Regions from separate parts of the Brevibacillus sp. 7WMA2 genome, predicted to be linked through region 1. Evidence: predicted binding sites of a transcription regulator. Region 1 holds the regulator's gene; the other holds the start of a gene.
What was found. The regulator NrdR, encoded in region 1, represses ribonucleotide reductase genes. The targets are predictions, from matches to a motif close to AACACNATATATNGTGTT.
Positions count from the first base shown of each region.

Region 1 (11,675 bases):
AAATCCTACGTGTTTAAGAAATAAAGCATGAAAATGAGCGATTGAATACCCAGCTTGTCGAGCCAAATCGGAAACAGTGATTTCATCAAATAATTGTTCCTCTATACAGTGAAGAGATTGAATGATTGCCAGTTCTTGTTCATTCATCTGGAATGCTTCTCCCCTCCAAGTTTTCTGTTTGATATGTAAAGCTTACCAAAACATAGCAACGGTCTTTTGATCAAATCTCTGGATATTGCTTTGCCTGATCACGGGCATCATTCTTTTTGGAAAATCTAATTATTACTGCTTGGGCAGATCATGTAGCAAACTGCCCAAATTTGCTGTTTTTAAGTAAAACACATTGTCAAATATGACATACTTAATATATTATTAATAGTGATTAGAGTAACTTATTTCAGGGAGGGTCAACATAAAATGACAATTAAAATCGGGATAAATGGGTTTGGACGTATTGGGCGCATGGTTTTTCGCAAAGCGATCCAAGATCCATCCATCGAGGTTGTGGCTATTAACGCTAGCTATCCTCCTGAAACCCTAGCTCATTTATTAAAATATGATTCCGTTCATGGGACCTTAGCCCATGACGTTACTGTAGATGGCAATTGCATTGTAATTAATGGAAAAAACACACAGGTGTTATCCGATCGCGATCCTTTGAACCTACCATGGGGGAAGCTTGGGGTTGAAGTGGTTGTGGAAGCGACTGGGAAGTTCACAGATCGTAGTGGTGCCGAGAAGCATATAAAAAGCGGTGCTAAAAAAGTAGTTATTACTGCACCTGGTAAAGAAGAGGACGCGACCATTGTTATGGGTGTCAATGATGATCAATACGATCATGAGCATCACCATGTTGTTTCGAATGCTTCTTGCACGACCAATTGTCTTGCACCTGTAGCTAAGGTGCTGCATGAAGCTTTTCAGATTCAATCCGGGCTTATGACTACGATTCATTCCTACACGAACGATCAGGTTAATCTGGATAATCCCCATAAGGATTTACGCCGCGCGCGTGCTTGTGGCCAATCGATTATTCCAACGACAACAGGAGCAGCCAGAGCGGTAGGTAAAGTATTGCCAGAATTAAATGGCAAACTGAATGGTTTTGCTTTACGTGTACCTACTCCAAATGTTTCTGTGGTCGATTTGGTTGTACAAATCTCTAAAAATGTCACTGCACAAGAGGTCAATCGGGTGCTGCGCGAAGCAAGCGAAGGGCCTTTAAAAGGCTATTTAGGCTATACGGATGCACCTCTTGTTTCTACTGACTTTAATGGTAATGAAAATTCCTCAATCGTGGATGGTCTGTCCACTATGGTGATGAGTGATAAGCATGTAAAGGTCATTGCTTGGTACGATAATGAATGGGGATATTCCTGCCGAGTTCTTGATTTGGTAAAGCATGTGTCAGAGCATGTAAATCAATCGAAACGGATTTTAACAGGCAGTACACACGGATAAATTGGCTTCATTTGGCATTTTAATTCTGAAAAATAATTGTTATTTGAATTTATGAAAAAAGCTGATTTCATAAGTGCTGAAATCGGCTTTTTTATTTTTTAACCCAAAAATCTTGCATAATCATTCCAGTAATGGATTTTATATCATTCGTTTATCTAGTTTCATGTAAAATATTGCTATAATTAATATGATTGGAAAGGCAGTGTACAAGAAGAGGAGGAATGAGATGAACAGGTTATCATTGCGTAAGTGGATAGCTGTAGGTAGCGGATGTGTGCTGGCGGCTGGTATGTTAGTAGCTCCATTTGAGATGTCAGGAAGCGCTTCTGTATTGTATGCACAGGAGAAGAAGGGAGCTTATGATAAGCTATTAACACAAAAAGAAGTGGAAGAGCGTGTACGGCAATGGATTACCATTCCTGCGGATTACAAACTAAGAAATTCCCGATTAGAAATAGATGACGAGAGAACAGGCTCTCCATACTGGTCGATAAGCTGGGAGACAAGTGATAAAAAAAGCAACAAATATATTCATGCATCAGTTAATGCTCAAACAGGAGAATTGATTGATTTCTATAAATATACACGCAACAATAAAACGGTGAAAAAGGCGGTTAGTGAGAAAGAAGCGGAAAAAACGGCATGGGCTTTTATTGAAAAGGTAGCTAAATCAAAAAAAGATTCTTTGAGTAAAGCAAATGAATTTGTCCCATTGACGAATAACAATCATTATACATTTGTCCATACCCGTATGTCTGACGAAATTCCATTCCTTGAAAATGGAGTAACGATTAAGGTTGATGCTGATGGTGAAATTACGTCCTATCATCTTACGTGGGATGACAGAAAAATTCCCTCTCCTAAGGCGGCCATTTCCCTAGAACAAGTGGAGAAAACACTAAAGGGACTACTAGATCCACAGGTACGATACATGAGATCAGATAGGTATAAAAACAGGAACAGCGGGGATGTAACGTATACTCCTGTTTATATATATGGCAACAATAGTGCAAAGTTTTTAGATGCAAATAGTGGAGAGGCGATCAGTCCAAATGGCCGCAAAGCGGAAACTAGCAATAAAATCACCCCATTAGGCGATAAAATTACATTTACAAAAAATCAAGCGCCTGAAAAAATCGGCAAAGACCAGGCAGAACAAATTGCAAAGAAATGGGCTGAAAAGCTAGCTAAAGGCTGGGTTTATAATGGTTCAGGTGGGACAGGCTCCAGTGCTGACGCTTCAGGTATCAAAACATTGAATTGGTCATTTCGATTTATTTCAACGAATCAAGGCTCCCCATCCAATGAGGAAGAAATAAGAATTAAGATAAATGACAAGGGCCAATTCCTGGCCTTTTCAAAACAGAACAACGAAGCATCGGAAAATACGAAAGGGAAACAAGCGATTGATAAGAAAGATGCGGAAAAGGTAGCAATAGAAATGATCAAAAGCCTTTACCCTGATCATACGGGGCAGTTGTATCTTAAAACAGGAGACGCCCCTTACATTAGAGGTGATAAGGGGCAATCTTACATTTTTACATTTGGATACTTATATAAAGATACTCCCATTGATGACCTAGACATCGAGGTAGAAGTAAATAAATTTACTAATGAAGTCACTGAAGTTTGGCTCTATCAAAGGGAAAATGGCTCCCCTTTGCGAAGTAATGATGTTTTCGAAAAAATTCAGGTATCAAAGAAAGAAGCGATAGAAAAGGAGATAAAAGAGAAAAAAGTAATACTTACTTATTATAAAGCTCCTTTCTATATGCCAGTCGCAGATGAGTCTGTAAAGGAGTCTTCTCAAGAGATTCCAATACAGCTTGTCTATCGTTATGTAGGAAATGAGAAATCTGTAAACGCAGCTACTGGTGAATTATTAGACCGATGGGGATTTAGTGATGCTGAGTCCGCTACTGATATTGAGGGACACAAAAGTGAAGAAGCCCTAGGCAATATGCTAAATAGAGGGCTGTTCTTCCTAGAGGATGGAAAGCTGGAGCCAGATAAGGAGATATCTAGGGCTCAATTTGTAGGATTGATGATTAGCGTATCAAACGAGCTGAGTCACGATTATCGATCCTATGACGATGAAAATGATGAGAAGCCTTATACGTACTCAGATGTACCTACAAATCATCCGTATTATGCTGCCATTTCTCAGGCCTCTCAATTCAAAATCATACCATCTACAGCCCGCTTTGAGCCTGATCGTGCCATTACACGTTCTGAAGCGATACAAATGTTGATGCAGACATTACAATTTGGAGCGTTACTATCCAAGTCTGATATCTTTCAATCCCCTTATCCAGATGTAACAGCAGAACAAGTACCTGCTTATACGCTAGCGCATGCTTTAGGTTATCTGAGCGCACCGAAGGGGACGAAGGTAGAGCCAAATAAAAATGTAACACGTGCAGAAGCGGCAGAGCTGATTTACCAATTTTATCAGAAATACAGACACGAATAAATCGAGGCAAAGCAAAACTCCCTCTCAGCATTTTGTAAGAGGGAGTTTTGCTGGTTGTAAATGAAATAAACTAGATGATTACAAGTCCGGTGCAATATGCTTAGATTCCATAAAAGTAAATAATGTTTCGTCTTCAAATTGAGTAATAAATAGTTTTAAATTATATTTCAAATTAACTTCGTACGGGGTAAGCAGGTCATTGCCACGTCCGTCTCGCAAAATGCGTATCGTTGGACGATGACAGCATTCTGGATCTACCTTACAGACTACGCCGCTTTCTCCATTATTGAGTACGACTCCGCTCCCAAGTGGAAAGACAGCGATATGCTTACGAAAGGCATCTACTAAATGATGATGGAACAAATAGCCGCCTGATCCAAGCAGGTATTCAAGCGCATCCTGTGGCATATAGCGTTTTCTCCAACGTCTTGGGGTAGTTAGAGAATCATACACGTCACAAATAGCTACGATTTGCGCATACTCATGGAATTTGTCCCCTTGTAGCTGTTGCGGATAACCGCTTCCATCCATTCGTTCATGATGCTGGAAAGCTACGTGAGCAGATAATAATGAAATATCGTGTTGTTTCCGAATGATATCAAAGCCAAGGCGTGTATGCTCTTTGGCCTGCTCCATTTCAGCCTCGTTCCAACGCTCGGTTTTTTCAAGCAATTCTTTTGGTAGCGCTGTTTTTCCAATGTCGTGTAACAGTGCCCCGATTCCCAAATCACGTAATTGCGTCGTGTTGTAGCCAAGCGACATCCCAACTGCTGTAGCCATGACAGCGACGTTAACGGCGTGATGATACATTGCTCCCGAGTGAGAGGAGATGTTAGCTAGATGAATCATGATATCCTTTGCACCAGATAGATCATTTAAAATCTTATGAAAGACCTGCTGGAAATGCATGCCCATGTCTTTAACAGAGACCCTACGAGCAACTTTATTCGTATTCCGTAGTTGTTGCACGGTTTTATGTATGACTTCCAAAGCATCTTGCCTTGTCTCTGGACGTATAACATCCTCTACCTCAATATCTGATGTGTGTGGGTCATCAATGTAGACGGAATCAATTCCCATGCGTTGTAGACCACTTACCAATCTTTCACTTAGCTCCATACCTGCCCCAAGCAGGACTTTCCCATCATCTGTAAAAACGGTCCTTCCCAAATTCATTCCAGGTTGAACATGTCGCAATGAGACTAGGCGCATGCAAGAACCCTCCCTTGCTGTTAGATACTATCTCATTTTAAAAAAATTATGGACAAATGGGAATAGGATATTCGCTTTTTCCTTGACTAACCTTACTGGATATGGGACTCTAAAGAAAAACTTCAATAATTTACACGCAAATTTATTGAATAAAATCAAGTCTTTCTTTTTTGGAATGATGTTGATCTAACTGAGTAATCATTTTGGAGATGATGGCTAATGCGTTGCCCATTTTGTGAATTTAATGGGACAAGGGTATTGGATTCCCGCCCATTTAATAACAACAAATCAATCAGACGCCGTCGAGAGTGCGAGGACTGCGGCAGAAGATTCACTACATTTGAAATGGTGGAAGAAACACCACTATTAATTATTAAAAAGGATGGAACAAGAGAAGAGTACAGCCGCGATAAAATTTTACGTGGGTTGATTCGTGCTTGTGAAAAGCGTCCTGTGACACTGGAGATATTAGAGAATATTGTAAATGAAATTGAACGAGAACTACGTAGTCAAGGGAAGGCTGAGGTCCCTAGCAAAGAGGTAGGGGAAATGGTCATGGAGCGCCTGTACCATGTGGATGAGGTAGCTTATGTTCGTTTTGCCTCGGTTTATCGTCAGTTTAAAGATATTAATGTATTTATGCGAGAATTGGAAGAGCTTTTAGAACAAGCGCGGAATCAGCCGCCTAAAGTGAATAAATCAGAATAAGAAGCATTTTTTTCTCTAAGCTTCCAAACCTCTCCTACGTAACATGACAGAAGAAATGATATAATAGAGAAACTATGAACGTAAGGAAGGATTTTGGTCGATGCGTGTCATGTGGAACGAACTTGCGCCCAACGATCGCTATTTAGTGAGATTCATAAGGCCGCTGAGTATGATGGAGATGGGATTCATAACCCATCTTTATTTGCCCTTGCTGGGGGTGTCATCCTATTCGTTGTATCAATTATTAATGCACGAGGTGGATGAAAAGAGTGGAGCAGCAAGCGAAGGAACGCACCGGAGTCTAATGATGATGACATCCTTGCCGTTGGATCGCTTACTGCAAGCCAGAGAACGTTTAGAAGCGATGGATTTATTAAAGGTCCGTCGTCGTGAGAATCGCGAACATGACTTTTTTTATGAGTATATTGTCTTGCCACCGCTAACTCCGGCTCAATTTTTTCAGGAAGATATTCTTCCCGTTATGCTGTTAAATCAAGTAGGAAAAGTCAAATACGAGCAGCTTCGCCGTACCTATGCTGATCAGCTATGGGGTAATCTGGCGGAGGAGTATCCGTATGAAGAAGATGTAACCAAGCGCTTCTATGAGGTATATCATAATTTGTCAGCTTCTGAGCTGGAAATTCGCCCTGGATCGGAAACGGATCGATTTTTTGCTCACATGCAAGAAAAACATCCTACAGCCTCCCTAGCTAATCATTATGAAGCGGAGCCAGACAAACAATTGGATTTATCCTTTTTGCGGGCTAGCCTCCCTAGTCATGTACAAGCCTCTAAGGTAGTAACGCAGGAAAGCATTCCGTTTTTTTATCAGTTGCTCGCTTTTTATCAAGTGGATAGCTATTTATTAAGCCAAGAGCTGCGGGATTGGAATCTTTATGATTCTCAAGGGACTCTTAGCACAGAACTATTGCGTAAACGAATACGCGAGCGATATGTAAATAACCAGCTAACTCGTGAGCGCCGTTCTTTAGCCGATGCCTATTTGGAGCATCTCGGTCCTGGGAAAATACCAGCTCCTGGAACGGAGGTTTTTCTACGAATCTGTCGAGAGCTTTCACCGCTGATTATTTTAGAGCAAGCGGTGGGAGGTAGAATTTCACGTGCGTTTTTAGAACGGGCAGAGAGCTTGGTTTTCACAGATTCAATGCCGTCAGAGGTAGTAAATGCTTTGCTCTTATATGCCATGCGTGAAACGAAAATGGAATTGCCAAAAGCTTACGTGGAAACGATTCGAGATAGCTGGAAAGCCAAAGCCATTTCTACCGTAGAGGAAGCAGTGAGGGTTATTTTGGAACGGGCAGAAGCTAAGAATCAGGCTATGGAGAATCAGACGGTTCAATCTCTAGCAGCTTCCCAAAAAGGTGGATTATCCTCTAACAGGGGCCGGCGCAGTAATTCACGAGCATTGCTACAGGATAAGCTACCTGCTGCTGTACAGCGACAGCTCGATCGTGAGGAAGCAGAGGCAGTTGATACTGATCGAAAAAAACGCGTAAAGCAAGTGAAAAAAACCATTATGGATGATCCAGAGCTTAAAGAATTATACGAATCACTACGACAGCCGATGAAGGGAGGCGAACATTAGATGGAACCTTTGCGTCAATTCATGGAGGAGTTAGCTAAGCGAACTCCACGGCATATTTTAAGTCCGGATGAACAATTGGATAAAATGATGCGCTCGTCTCTCTATCTAAAAGCCTTTCTGCAAAAGCATCCTGAATTAACTAGGGAGGATTTGTTTCGCTCCCTTTCGGCAGTGTATGAGTCGGTGAAGGAGCACTATTATTGTGAGAATTGCCCCGGACTGTCAGAATGTCCTAATTTAGTAAAGGGACATACGAATAAGCTACAGGTGCAAAACAAGCATATTGTATCCGCACTAAGCCCCTGTGATAAGCAATTATCATATGAAGAAACACAGCGTACTCGTAAAATGATGCGAAGCTACTACGTGTCTGAAGAAACACTTCAAGCTAGCTTTCATCATATGGATATGGATGATTCCAATAAAGAAGCGATTCGTCTGGCGATGCGTTTCTGCCGAGAAATGAGAGACAACAAGAAGCAGGCTGCACGAGGGCTATATGTTCACGGAGGCTTTGGGGTTGGCAAGAGTTATCTGATGGCTGCTGTCGCACGTGAACTATCAGAGAACAACATTTCATCCTTAATGGTATACGTTCCAGATTTCATTCGAGAGTTGAAAGAATCCCTCTCCGATCAATCCTATGTAGGTAAACTGGAGCTATTAAAGGAGATTCCTGTTTTGATCTTAGATGATCTAGGGGCGGAGAATGTCACTCCATGGATTCGGGATGAAGTGATTGGAGTTATTTTAAATCAGCGAATTAACAATCATCTGCCAACTTTATTTGCTTCAAACTATTCTCTTGAGGAATTGGAAGAGCATTTTGCCATGAGTAATGGCTCACGTATCGAAGTAACGAAGGCACGCCGGATTTTAGAAAGAATTCGTCATTATGTAGAAGAAGTAGTGATTGAAGGAATCAATCGTCGAAAAAGATAGCCTGTATAGAGGTATGTGTATATCAGCATTTCGTTTGACCGATCACCCAAGTATTGGACAAGCAAGTGAGTCCTTTTCTTGGGTTTTTTGCCGATCAGAGGTAGTTTTTTTGAAATAGGAGCGTAGTCGGTAGCCTTGCTGTTTATCTGAGAGTGTCCTTTTGAAAAAGACATCCAAAGCTTATAGGGAACCTTGATGGTAATATACAAAAAAAGACAGATGTTCTTCCTAGAAAAACATGGTAAGATGGTTACTTGAATATTCAGATAAAATGTTTTTAAGTTGAAAGCTTGTTATCAAAGGGTTTTAAGTGACTGATTACTATGAATTAACAGATGATATTGAAAAATGTTGTGTTTGTTGTGTGGACATTATGAGGCACATGTGGTACTTTTAAAACTAGAATAGGAAGATGATTTTGCGGCTGATACAACATTGTTATGTACATACGGAGAGGACTTTTGTTTTCTCTGGAGGGAGTGAATCATTCCGTCTTCCTTACCAACATGTAATGATAGTATCTCATTTATGTAAAGATAAAAAACCAAGATACCTATGGAGGGATAAAGGATGTCCAGCAGAGGATTGCAGGAGTTTTTACAAGAAAATTTAGCAGAGCTTAAAAGCAAAGGCCTTTATAACGTTATTGATCCTTTGGAGAGTGCCAATGGGCCTGTGATTACCATTAAGGGCAAAAACCTGGTTAACCTTTCTTCCAACAACTATCTAGGTTTGGCAACAGATCAGCGCTTGAAAGATGCAGCATACCAAGCGATCGAAAAGTATGGTGTTGGGGCAGGGGCCGTTCGTACCATTAACGGGACACTGGATATCCATATTACATTAGAAAAAACACTAGCGGAATTTAAACATACCGAGGCGGCTATTGCTTATCAGTCTGGTTTTAATTGTAATATGGCTGCAATTTCTGCTGTGATGGATAAAAATGATGCAATTCTATCGGATGAATTAAACCATGCATCCATTATTGACGGTTGCCGTCTATCTAAAGCTAAAATCATCCGTGTCAACCACTCTGACATGGATGATCTTCGTCAAAAAGCAAAAGAGGCGAGAGAGTCCGGTCTGTACAATAAAATCATGGTAATTACAGATGGTGTTTTCTCGATGGACGGAGACATTGCCAAGCTACCAGAAATTGTAGAGATTGCTGAGGAATTCGATTTAATCACATATGTAGATGATGCCCATGGCTCAGGTGTTCTCGGTAAGGGAGCAGGGACAGTGAAGCATTTTGGCTTATCTGACAAAGTAGACTTTCAGATCGGAACGCTGTCCAAAGCGATTGGAGTAGTAGGTGGTTATGTAGCTGGTAAACAGGAATTGATTGATTGGCTTAAAGTACGCAGCAGACCATTCTTATTCTCCACTGCACTTACACCAGGAGATGTAGGAGCTATTACCAAAGCCATCAATATTTTGACAGAAAGCACCGAATTACATGATCGCCTTTGGGAGAATGGGAATTACCTGAAGAAGGGCTTGAAGGAGCTTGGCTTTAATATCGGAGACAGTGAAACTCCAATCACACCTTGCATTATTGGTGATGAAATAAAAACACAGGAATTTAGTAAGCGATTGTATGAAGAAGGCGTTTATGCAAAAGCTATTGTATTCCCAACGGTTGCTAAAGGAACCGGACGTGTCCGCAATATGCCAACTGCGGCGCATACAAAAGAGATGCTAGATCAAGCGTTGGCCATCTACAAAAAAGTAGGAAAAGAAATGGGAATTATTTAACCCTACTGATCAAAAGGAACAACAGGAAGAAAGGGGTCAACCCACATGAAAAGAATAATGGTAACAGGAGCGCTTGGACAAATTGGCTCCGAATTGGTCACGAAGCTACGAAGTGTATACGGAACAGAATCCATAATTGCTACTGATATTCGTCAGGGCGAGGGGCAAGAGGGACCATTTGAGATTTTAGATGTAACAGATGCAAAGGCTATGCACGATATTGCTGCAAAGTACAAAGTGGATACCATTATGCATTTGGCAGCTCTGTTGTCTGCGACAGCGGAAGCAAAGCCATTGCTCGCTTGGAATTTAAATATGGGCGGATTGGTAAATGCACTTGAAGTAGCAAGAGAACTTAATTGTCAATTTTTTACGCCAAGTTCAATCGGTGCATTCGGACCAACAACACCAAAAGATAATACACCTCAGGATACAATTCAACGTCCTGTTACCATGTATGGGGTAAATAAGGTTTCTGGGGAATTATTGTGTGATTACTACTATCAAAAATTTGGAGTAGATACGCGCGGTGTACGTTTTCCAGGGCTGATTTCCTACGTAACGCCTCCAGGTGGGGGAACAACCGACTATGCAGTGGAAATTTATTACGAGGCAATTAAAAATGGTCGTTATACCTCATACATCCAAAAAGGTACGTACATGGATATGATGTATATGCCAGATGCGCTTAACGCTATCATCAATTTGATGGAAGCAGATGCATCTAAATTACAACACCGTAACGCCTTTAACGTGACAGCGATGAGCTTTGAGCCAGAGCAAATTGCACGGGAAATCAAGAAGCATATTCCGACATTTGAAATGGACTACCAAGTAGACCCAATCAGACAAGGAATCGCAGACAGTTGGCCAAACTCAATTGATGCCACAGCCGCTAAAGCGGAGTGGGGTTTTCAAGCAGAATATGACTTGGAAAAAATGACAACAGATATGCTTGCCAAGCTTCGGGATAAATTGCAAGTGGGAGCTGGGATCTAAAGCGAAAGCAAAGAATAGTCATGATAGAGCAGCTATACAGTCGTGTAGTGTGCTTACAGTCTATAAATGATGTGAATAAAAACAGCAGGGGAGTAATTTCCTCTGCTGTTTTTATGTAAAAAAGGAAAAATCGCTTGTTAAACCGATAAGGGAAATTCACAAGTGTTTGTATAAAAAATAGTCGAGAACGTGCATTGTAAAAAGCATAGGGAATCCATTACAATTTGTTTGGATAAAAGCAATAACGATAATCGTTATCAAATATAAGTTTTTCGGCAAATCGTAATTGTGTAGGAGAGGGGAAGAATTATGCTAAGATCACGTTGGAACATGATTGCTGGGATGGCTGTATTGCTTGTCGTGATGTGCATTGTTGCTGGGTGCGGAAAACAATCGCAGCAGGTAGACACACAGACTCAAAAGAGCGTGGAGAATGGACAGCAAGGTGAGAATCAGACCAAAGATACGCAAACCGCTAAGCAATCACAAACACGTGTGGTTAAGGATGAATTT
Region 1 covers NZ_CP048799.1:4,738,975-4,750,649, forward strand. Annotated here, with positions in the region: gene GOP56_RS20615 (helix-turn-helix domain-containing protein) at 1-147, opposite strand, end outside; gene GOP56_RS20620 (glyceraldehyde-3-phosphate dehydrogenase) at 418-1,461, shown strand; gene GOP56_RS20625 (YcdB/YcdC domain-containing protein) at 1,688-3,934, shown strand; gene GOP56_RS20630 (HD-GYP domain-containing protein) at 4,013-5,146, opposite strand; gene nrdR (transcriptional regulator NrdR) at 5,366-5,854, shown strand; gene GOP56_RS20640 (DnaD domain protein) at 5,955-7,460, shown strand; gene dnaI (primosomal protein DnaI) at 7,461-8,402, shown strand; gene GOP56_RS20650 (glycine C-acetyltransferase) at 8,973-10,163, shown strand; gene GOP56_RS20655 (L-threonine 3-dehydrogenase) at 10,209-11,162, shown strand; gene GOP56_RS20660 (ABC transporter substrate-binding protein) at 11,472-11,675, shown strand, end outside.

Region 2 (11,675 bases), 650 kb from region 1:
ATTGGGTAGAGATAAAATTTTGTTTTTATTCCTTCTGGGAGGATTGTTAGCGACCACCGTTCATGGACAATTTTCCGTGACTCTTTCTCAATATTTTTACGCGGATCTAAAGAGTGCCATTACATTCTTAGGAGTCTTATGGTCCGCCCATGCGATTGTTATCATTATGTTGAGTGTCCCTATTTTGCGTCTTATGGAAAAAAGAACCTCCTTGCAATCGATTGTGATTGGAACTTCCCTATTTTGTGCGGGCATCATTGGTTTTGCTTTCTCGCTAAGCCTTACATCATTTTTAATTTCAATGATCATTTTTACTATAGGTGAAATATTCTTGATACCTGCTGAATATGCGATCATTGATGAGATTACGCCTGATCATATTCGCGGAACTTATTTTGGAGCAGTTAGCTTTACCACACTAGGCTCCTTTATCGGACCGGGAGTGTCAGGTATGATTCTGTCACATTTTAATGGATTGACGATGTTCCTATTTTTAGCACTTTTATCTCTTATTAGCATTATCTTTTATGTTGGGGGAACCCGCTTAAAAGAACAGAGGACGTCAGTCTCCATTCATGAATAGAATAAAAATCGAACCAAGAACCGGGCAGAACTCAGGCTGAAGCTCCTGTATTTTGTCAGGTTTTTTCTTTTTGTAAAGTGTAAAGATGTGCTCTGATTCGAAGATTGATAGCTAAAATAAAACATATTTTACATTTTGGGAATGCAGTTAATTTTGAAACCTTTTTTGAGATAATTCGTATACCTCAATCGGGAAACAAAAATGTGTTACATAAAACAGCATATCTGTTTTTTGGAGGAGCCTGCCACCGCAGCTTTGCTATGTCTTTTTTTAGCTACGGTCGATGGGCTCCTTTTGTATTTTTTTCCCTTCGTGTGCTCAAGATATAAACATAAAAGAGGTGGAGAACTATGCTTGTTTTTCAATTAGCAATCATCTTGCTAGCTTCAAAAATCGCTGGAGATATCAGTGCTAAATTAGGTCAGCCCTCTGTATTAGGAAAGCTCCTTATTGGTATCGTATTAGGGCCGACTGTACTTGGAGTAGTGACGAATACAGACATTCTTCAGGAATTGAGTCAAATAGGTGTTATCTTATTGATGTTTATTGCCGGACTTGAAACCGATACAGAGGAATTCAAACGTACTGGTAAGGCCTCAGCATTCGTAGGTGTTGCCGGAATTATTTTTCCTTTCGCATGTGGCTATCTAGTGGGTATTTACTTACAGCTATCTACAATTGAATCTATTTTCCTCGGTCTGTTACTTTCTGCAACAAGCGTGAGTATTTCCGTTCAGACATTGAAAGAAATGGGGAAATTAAAGTCACGAGAAGGAACAACGATTCTAGGAGCTGCTGTCATTGATGACGTACTTGTTATTATTGCTCTGGCTTTTGTTATGAGCTTTGCTGGTGGAGACATCAATTTGGGAGAAGTAGTCTTGAAAAAGATAGCATTCTTTGCCATAGCTATCCTTTTCGCATGGAAAGTGGTTCCATGGGTGTTAAACAAATTTGCTCCGCTTCGTGTATCAGAAGCCGTGATTTCAGCAGGTCTCATCATTTGTTTCGTGTATGCTTACGTAGCTGAGTATGCAGGTGTTGCTGGTATTATCGGTGCTTATATTGCAGGTGTTGCTATTAGTTTAACGAAACATAAGCATGAAGTGTTCGAAAAGGTAGAAACGATCAGTTACTCGATTTTCGTTCCTGTATTTTTTACCTCGATTGGGGTAACGGCTCAATTTATGGGAATCACACAGAACATCTGGCTAATCCTAGGTTTGAGTGTGGTAGCGATCCTAACAAAGCTCATCGGCTCTGCGATCGGAGCCAGATTAGCAGGCTTTAAGTGGAGAAGCTCCCTTGGTGTTGGTGCAGCTATGGTATCACGGGGGGAAGTAGCACTTATCATCGCAGCAATGGGGCTTGAATCTCAAATGCTAAGTAGCAATATGTTTGCGGTTATTGTAGTTGTAGTATTGATTACGACAATTGTGACACCTATGATGATGAAGGCGTTTTTGAGTAATTCTAGTGGGAGTAAACAAAATGCGTAAGTAGCAGGTAAAAGATTGTTGTTGTGTGGACAGAGCGGGGTTTCTTATTAGCTATAGTAGAGAGGATAGGAAGCTTTCTTGATAGCTGGAGAAGATTTTTGTTCATCGTATAAAAAGGGAAAAGGGTGCTAACTATTCCAGTTGGCACCCTTTATTTATCGAGAGCAGCAGAGATGATTTCGTTCATGCACCCTTCGATTCTTTATTTATATGATAAGTTTATCCTCGTCTAGCACTGCATGAACACCCACAACATCGTTAACCAACTGGGTTATGCGTAAATCAACAAGCAGGCTGGCTAGATTTAAGGCTTCTTTTCGTTCATAGCCATACAGCTCCTGCATCCAATCAATCATGCCCTCTAATGCGATCATAGAGGCTTCGTGCAAATTCTTATGGACTCCAAATGTGATTTTACTAGTTGGTGTTTGTGCTCGTGGGAAAGACAGCGCCCGATCTTCTACTGTAAAAGTGAGGTCAACCAACTCCATTGGACATTCTATGGCAAGTCCAGATACTTCCCCGTCGCCTTGGACGGCGTGTCCATCTCCTACGGAAAAGAGCCCGCCATCTACAGGGATGGGTAAATAGAGCGTACTCCCGGGGATTAGCTCTTTACAATCTATGTTGCCGCCACAGTAGCGAGGAGGAATAGTAGAATGAATACCTGGTTCGTCTGGCGGCATGCCCATTACTCCCATAAATGGATGAAGGCGAATTTTATGCCCTTTATCGCTGGTTCCGATCATGTTCGTCGCATCTAACTCCCAGATTAAAGGATATCCTTGCTTTTCCTGCATTCCCAGACGGTTATTTACGGTGCTGGCAAATCCGCCACCCTGACTCCAGCCCCATGTGCCTACACGTAATTCATTAATATGTATTGCTAAGCTTTGTCCAGCCTTGGCATCGGCAATGTATAAGGGACCAATCAGGGCATGTCCGCTATCCTGAGGGTGCTTTCGCGTACAAAATTCTACTCTTCTGCCGTTTGCTTGTTCCGGGCCTACGTTCCAATCCGCATCAAGCGTCTCAAAACGAACAGTGTCACCAGATTGTATTGTCAGGATAGGGGAAGCTTCTCTGCTAAAGGAGCCATGCAGAGTCGAGCGCTTTGGCTGGATGGTATATATAGCCATACATAGTTACCTCCTTGGTAGATTATTACAATAGCTTTCTATCAGAATAATACTGAGGAGGCAAAAGGTACAGATTTAAATATTGCTATTCCGTCCATTCGATAACGGAGCCTATTGCAAGACTTTTCCTCACATCAATGATGCGCTGATTACGACTTCCGCGAAACCGCAGGGAGGTGTCTTTTTGTTCCGCTTTAAATTTACCGTCAATAATGACATCACATAGCTCCAATAGCTTACGTTGTTCATCTAGCAGGAGTAATGCTTCAAAAGTAAATCCAGTATATGCCCAGACTGTTTTATCCAGACAAGCTTGGCGAAAGCTAGTGATAAAGGCGGCGCAGGCAGTGGCGGAGAAAAATGGGTCTCCTCCACATAAGGTCAGACCATGTAATAATGGATTATCGGAAATTTCCTGAATCACCTCTTGCTGGTACGCTCGTGTAAAAGGTTGTCCATAGCTGAAATCCCACGATTCTGGATTAAAACAACCCTGGCATGCGTGACGGCAGCCGCTTATAAACACGACCGCACGTAACCCAATGCCTTCGTTAATACTTTCCCTTCGATATTCGCAGATATGCATGGATTGACTCACTGGTGCTTCACCCGATCCAGAACCTCCGCTTGTTTTGCAGAATTAAAACGTTGTGTATAATCGCCTGTAATATAACCTGTTACACGTCGTAAACGTTGGAAATGAACGGAGTCTTCCGTACTTCCACAGTTTGGGCATTGCGTGCCGATAATCCCTTCATAACCGCAGCTTGGGCAACGATCCAATGGATGATTAATAGAGAAATAACCTACGTTGCTTCTTAATGCGTACTGAACAATCTGTTGGAAAGCTACTGTGTTTTGTCGGGCATTTCCATCTAGCTCAATATAAGTAATCGCCCCGGCGTTGCATAGCTCGTGAAAAGGTGCTTCAAGCTTAATTTTTTGGGAAGCGGATAGCGAATAGTAAACAGGAATGTGAAAGGAATTCGTATAATATTCACGGTCAGTAATTCCTGCAAGCTTTCCATAGTTTTTTTGATCAGCTTTTGTAAATTTGCCCGATAAACCTTCAGCAGGAGTAGCAAATAAGGTAATGTTGAGATTATATGTTTCGCTCATGTCATCGCAGTATTGGCGCATGAAGGAAATAACAGAGAGCGCACGCTGATATACCTCTGTATCTTCTCCGTGGTGCTTGCCATAAAGAGCATACATGCATTCCGCTAGTCCGATAAAGCCGACAGCTAGGCTGCCATGCTTAATTAAATCAGCTACCTCATCATCAGGACGCAATTCTTTACCGCCCTCCCAGACACCCTCGCGCATCATGAAATCCGAAGCTTTGGCCGGCTGTTTAGCTTGGATGCCAAAACGATGAATCAAACCGCTGATAGCTACATCCATATAGCTTTGTAAGGCGTTATAGAAGCCGGTGATGTCTGCCTGATCACGTTGGTTTTGACAAATCCCATATTCGATTCCCAATTTTACAAGATTGATCGTATTAAACGAGAGATTTCCCTTTCCGCTACTATAATTCCGTCCAAAACGATCTGATATTGATCTTGTCCGGCAGCCCATTGTAGCGATAATGGTGTTCGGATCATCCTCACGGTAGTAGATGAGATTAAACGTAGCGTCTACATTGACGAAATTCGGATAAAGGCGCTTACTGGAGCATTCGATTGCTTCTTGGAACAAATCATAGTTGGGATCGCCCTCAGATTGATTAATCCCTGTTTTACATTGAAAAATATGCTGCGGGAAAATAGGGGTTTCTCCATTTCCTAACCCATTACTTGTTGCCTGTAATAGCGCATGTGAGACCAGACGTCCTTCCGTAGAAGTACACATACCATAATTAAGCGAGGTAAAAGGAATTTGACCCCCAGCTCGGCTACTCATCGTATTTAGATTATGGATGAGAGATTCCGCGGCCTGATAGGTCTCTGCGACAGTCTCTTCAAAGGCATAAGTAAAGCTTTTGGGAAAATCCTGCTTTAGTTTTTCGTTATCCATATAAAGTAGATCATCAGATAAAGCTAGCTCGGAACCCTCGTTAAAATAATGAAGTCCTTTTTTCAGATGCTTGACGAAGGATTTCCGGACGTAAGGAGCTAGATCCCAGTCAATCTTGTTAGCAGAAACACCGCCGAATTGGCTATTTTGCTGCGATTGAAAGATAATCGCGACTAGAGCCATTGCCGTCATAATGCTTTGTGGGGTGCGAACTGACCCGTTTCCAGTATTAAAGCCTTCAGCTAGTAAGCGGTCAAAAGGAATGAAAATGCAGTTAGTTGTACCGATTGCATACTGATCCAAATCATGCACGTAGACATAATTATGATCGATTGCTTCACGGAGCTTGCTTGGTAAAACATATTGTTTCACATGCCATTTCGCATATTCAGAGCCCATTTTACTCATTTTCCCGCTGAACGATTCTCCGTTAACATTTGCATTTTCTCGAAGTAAGTCCATATCCTGTAGGCCGATGACAGCCTCACTAATGCTGTATAGCTCGCTTTGCTTCAGACGAAGGCGATCACGTTGTTGACGGTAGGCAGAAAAGGAATCAGCAACATCGTTGTGATCTTTTTCACATAACTGTGCAATAATTAACTCGTGTATCGTCTGTGTAGATATTGGATTTATGTAGGGAAGCTCCCGCTCTGCGGTTAGCGGTTGCATGCGTGGTTGCTGTGTAAGATGTTCCTCAATACAATGGGCAATCTCCTTACTAAGGGCCACGTTTACTGTACCTGTCGTGGGCAAGCATGCCTGAGTAATTGTTGTGATTATCTTTTCTGGCTGAAAGATTTCTTGACGACCATCGCGTTTCATTATTAGCATGAAAAAAGCCTCCTGTAATGTGAAAAACCTGATGTGAAAGGTAAAAATAAGCTTGGTAATGGTAGAAGGTAGTGCACATGAATTCAAAATGTAAGAAGCATCCCCTCATCAATTAAGAGAAAATGCTTCTGTAATGTGGTTAAATACACTATATATAGTCTACGAATTACAAAATACATCAATATATCGTATGTGTCAAATGACGGTCCTGTGACTAGACATCAGAATGCATGTGCTATAAATAATCAGACATGATTTTTTCGGTGTCATAGGGTGTTATCCCACTATTTACAGAAAAGACGGATTGGGCACGATCAGGATTATCAACAAGCGTTCCTCTGGCTAAGGCGTGTAATACAAACAGGTCGTATAAATTTGGTTTAATCAGATTTGTCATGGCTTTTCCCATGAGCTGCATGCTGTTTCGATTATGTTCAACGTTATTGGCATAGGTAGGTTCAAAAGTAAGAGCTAAATCGGTCCAGATGACCTGACGAGCCTCTATATCAATCATAACGGGAATACAAATCGTTGTATCAGCAGTGATGTCGATTTTATTTTGTACGGTAGCCGGTTCGAAGATTTCACCAGAATTAGGGTGCTGTCGCATCATCCAGCCAGCAAAGCATTCAGGGAGATCACAATAAGGATGACTGGTAAAGGAATGCAAAGACATGGAAAGATAACGAGCCCCTGCTTTTGCCGCAGCAGCTAAATCGATATCAATGAACTCGCAGGCACCTTGTGGAGCAGTAGTAATATCACCACTATGGTAGGCCTTAAAGGAAGATGAGACTAGATTCGTATAGGAAATGTGTTCTAAATCATTCCAGTTGTGGTCATACATCACAGCAGATAAATCAACATCCACTCGATCTGTCGGAACTTGGTTCACGATACCTTCTCGCCACCAGGTAAAAAAGCGGATGGTATTTCCAGCTGGTAAATCAAGCTTAGAACCTCGCGTAATCGTACGGAGCGCCTTCTGAGCTGAGCGTTGGGAGAAGGGGACATTGTAATTGCGCAATTGTTCATCGACATATACATAGCCCAGCGGCGGCAATTGGGAAAAACGCTGCATGAGTTCCTTTTGACAGATGGATATGATTGAATCACCGATTTCCTTAGGAAGAGGAGCCAGCGTGTCAGCACTCACTTGAACTTTGGCTACATTTCCTTTCGGGAAAAATGTACGGACGGCTTGCGGAATGTGACGGTTCGCAAAATGTGTCATCACCTGTAGCAATACAGGTGAAGAAACCTGATCAACTATCTTTTCAAAAGCATGGGTGATTGGCTGCCAATCCACACTGAGACGTATGATGTGATCAAGACGACGTGCCAGCTCGCCCGGTCTAGTGGAAAGTAGCTCGATTGCTTCTGATAGCCGTCGATGTAATAGAGCTTCCTCTACTTTACTGTTGAATGTTTCGATTTTTTGATTGTTACGAATCAGATAAAAAGCATCGGCGCACCGTGGGAAACGTAGCTTGTATTCCGTAGGGTGTAAAATTTCCCCTAATCGAATCCAACGGTTTTTATAGCGCAGCATATCTTCTTCGAGGGCATGACAATTCTCTAATAGCCCCAAGATAAAACGTCTTTGGGCACGTGTAAATTTACGAAAGGGCGTAGCGTTGGATAGACTGATATCACCGCCAGATAAGGCTGTAGCTACTCGTAAAACATCTATTGCTGTCTTGATATGTTTGAAAAAAAAGGCAGGTGATAGTTTACTGGATGAGAATAGTAAGCCTGTGAGCAGCGCAATATTTTCTTTTAATGGAATATCTAACTGCACAAGTTTATCTAAAACCTGATATTCTTGTATAAAGAAGCTGAGGTCATCCTTGTCGGTTTCGGAAAGGGAGGTTTTGGACTGGACGAGATTCCAGAAGATTTGCTCTAATTCCTCTTCATTTCCAAGTTCAATGACAGTTAACTGATGTTGATCAAGCAGTGGAAGTCGTTTCTTTACTTCATCAATCGGAAGAGAAAGGGTGAGATAGTGAATAATGGCGTTCACATATAAGCTTGCTTGGCTTGCTTCCATTAGTTGCTGGGGGAAATTTTGATACATCGGACGATATCGTACATGAGCTCCGACCAGTTGCTTTACGTCCTTTTCTAGCTGCTGAAAGAATGTAGTAAATTCTTCGACAGATAGGGTTTGCAACCGTTCCATCAATCGGTGGGAAAAGGTGAAGCCAAGATGCTCCAGGTTTTTTAAGGCAGTAGCTAGGTAAGGAAGAGGTAAATGACTGATTCCTGTCTGTACAAGTAGCTTACCTTTGCGTCTTAGATAGATAGAATTTTTCATTGGCATAGTAAAAAAAATCAGGAGAGCAGTGCCCCTAATATCCATTTGTCGTAGAAGGAAGGAGCACTATAGCCTGATTTTTATATCCTTTTTATTATTTGTAAAGGTTAATTTTTGAATGGGAAAGATTGTTCAATCATTATAGTATAGATACAAAAGTCTGTAAATAAGATGAAAAATAGTCGAAAAGAGAAAGAGTAAGGAGGAGAGAAGCCATGACAAAAGAGCATACCAATATCTGCCCCCACGATTGCTGGGACACCTGTAGTATGACAGTGACTGTCGATGAATCAGGAAAAGCAGTGAAAATTCGCGGTAACAAAGAACACCCGGTAACCAAAGGCTTTCTGTGCATCAAGGTAAATAATTATTTAGAGCGGGTGTATCATCCAGACCGGATTTTATATCCCATGAAAAGAACAGGTAAAAAAGGGGAAGGGGTATTTGAACGAATTTCGTGGGAGGAAGCCATCCAGCTCATTACGGATAAATGGAAGGAAACCATTCGTCAATATGGAGCCGAGGCTGTCTTACCTTATAGCTATGCTGGTACTATGGGGTTGATTAACTACGGCAGTATGGATCGACGTTTTTTTGGTAAAATGGGTGCTTCTCGTCTGGCTCGCACTTTATGCGCATCTGCTGCCTCAGCGGCTTTACACTCTGTATATGGAACCCGACTTGGTGTCGATCCAGAGGATATGGTACATTCTCGTTTGATTATCGCATGGGGCACCAATACGCTTCATACAAACGTCCATCAGTTCCCGATTATGGAGGAAGCACGGAGGAATGGCGCTGTTTTGGTGGTCATTGATCCTTATAGGCATGAGACGGCAGAAAAGGCAGATATCCATTTGCAAATTAAACCAGGAACCGATAGCGCACTTGCACTGGGGATGATGCATGTACTAATTCAAAACGATCAGCTCGATCACGCATACATTGCCAGCCATCTACAAGGCTTTGATGAGTTAAAGGTGCGCGTAAAACCATATACACCAGCTCATGTAGCTAGCATTACGGGGCTTTCCGAGCAGGAGATCATTGAATTTACTCAATTATATGCAAGCACCAAGGCTTCCCTTATCCGTTGCGGATTTGGTCCACAGCGTCATACGACTGGGGGAGAAATCATTCGTACATTGGCGGTACTTCCAGCATTAACAGGAGCCTGGCAGGAGCTAGGCGGAGGCTTTTTACTAGCCAATATGGATGTCGGAATCAATTACGAGAATCTATATCGAGCAGATGTGTATGAAGGAAATCCGCGGGAAATAAACTGTGCGCAATTAGGCTCTGCTCTCTTACAGCAAGACAATCCCGTAAAGGCTCTTTATGTCTATAACAGTAATCCAGCTTTAGTGACTCCTGATGCTAATAAGGTTACGGAGGGGCTACTCCGGGATGATTTATTTACGGTAGTCCATGAGCAGCATATGACAAAAACCTGCCGATATGCAGATATTATCTTGCCTGCGACTACAACTCTGGAGCATTTGGATATTCATACATCCTACTGGCATTTATATGTACAGTTAAACGAGCCTGCTATTGCCCCCTTAGGAGAAGCCAAATCTAATACGGAGACCTTCCGTTTGCTAGCCAAGGCGATGGGATATACAGAAGACTGCTTTACCGATAGCGACGAGGATTTAATTAGGCAGGCATTGGATTCTACCCACCCGTTTCTTAACGGAATCACGTATGAGACGCTTAAAGAAAAGAAATATCAGAAAGTATCATTTGAAGGAGATCATTTCTTTCCGTTTCAGCACGGCTTTTTAACGCCGAGTAAAAAGATCGAGGCACTAGCGCCACAGATGAAAGAGCTAGGCTTGGAGCCGTTGGTTAACTACACACCGCTTGAGCAAAAGGCGGAGGGCGCTGAGCAATATCCTTTGCACTTTTTGACGGTGAAAGCAAAGCATTTCTTAAATTCCAGCTTTGGGAATGTAGAGACACTGAAAAAACGGGAAAAGGAGCCAGTCCTCTATATGAATCCTCAGGATGCGCTTTCCCGAGGGATTGCAGAAGGCGATCAGGTGAAAGTATACAACGATCGTGGGGAGATTGTTCTCCCAGCTAAAATTAGCGAAAAAGTAGGAGCCGGTGTGCTGGTTACCCCGATTAATTTATGGCAAAAGAATGTGAATGTAACAACCTCAGAAGCACTAACCGATCTAGGCGGTGGAGCAACCTATTACACCAATTTTGTAGAGGCAGTGAAAGTAGGGTAGGGGGCGTAGGGATGGATTAAACTGTAACTTCGTATGCATACAACAATTGGGCTAACCAAAGGCTTCTGCATCAGCTAAAGGAGTTGCCAGAGCAGGTCTGGAAACAAGAGGTGCAGAGTATGTTTCCCACTCACACAGCATAACCAATCATTTTTCTATCATGAAACAAGGCTGAAGGACGTAATAAGGCTCCTTCAGCCTGTTTGTTATGCGCCGAATGTTTGCTCAACCTTTTGAGGTAATGATCCCCAAAACTTGGAGATGTCTGGCTTAGCGTCACCGATGATACTCTCTCCTGCTTTTCCATGCTCATAAATGACGTCTTTGTTTTGATTTATAATCTGCAGGTACTCTGCAATGATGCTTGTTGTCTTCGTATCACTGTGAGTTTTTATGAATTGTTCGTACGCTTTCTTTACCTTTGGCAACAGCTTCATGGTTTTTTCATCAATGGCATCGTAGCGATAGTTACTGAGATATTCTTGCAAATAGGTTTGATATAGATTCCTAACATCTGTTTTTTTGATTCCGTTCTTATAGGAGGTTAGATACTTTTCTACTTTTACGATGCGTTCTCCCAGCTCTTGATGTGAGATAGTTAAACTACCATCCCTGGAAATAGGTTTATTATATTCGTCCCATTGTAGCTCCAGGTATGACTTCATGTCGTCAGTGAGGTAGCGGGAGTATTGCTTTAAGGCATCATAATCTACCATCCAAAACAAATCCCCTTCGTTATCTGTTAAGGCTAGCTTGCCAGCCAATTTATCCTGCACGTATTTTTTTAAAGGCTCTTCTTGAATCTTCGTCACATCAACAGGGAAGCCAATTTCATATAGCTTTTGGGCATTGTTATTCTCAGCTAATAACTTGGAAAAGCTTTCGTTCAATCCAATCAAGTGAGTGGCATAATAATCATCTAAAATAACGAATAGCCGATCGGCAGTTTCACTTTTTACGCTTTTGATCGTCTTATCCAAGTAGGTGATTAATTCAACAGGCTCTTTTGCTTGTGACGCAATATCCTGCATTTGTTTGATA
Region 2 covers NZ_CP048799.1:4,084,770-4,096,444, forward strand. Annotated here, with positions in the region: gene GOP56_RS17405 (MDR family MFS transporter) at 1-583, shown strand, start outside; gene GOP56_RS17410 (cation:proton antiporter) at 934-2,082, shown strand; gene GOP56_RS17415 (acetamidase/formamidase family protein) at 2,289-3,221, opposite strand; gene nrdG (anaerobic ribonucleoside-triphosphate reductase activating protein) at 3,307-3,807, opposite strand; gene GOP56_RS17425 (anaerobic ribonucleoside triphosphate reductase) at 3,816-6,074, opposite strand; gene GOP56_RS17430 (TerD family protein) at 6,310-8,394, opposite strand; gene GOP56_RS17435 (molybdopterin-containing oxidoreductase family protein) at 8,610-10,634, shown strand; gene GOP56_RS17440 (hypothetical protein) at 10,841-11,675, opposite strand, start outside.
Region 2: the regulator NrdR is predicted to act here: its motif matches at 6,219-6,236, upstream of GOP56_RS17425 (anaerobic ribonucleoside triphosphate reductase).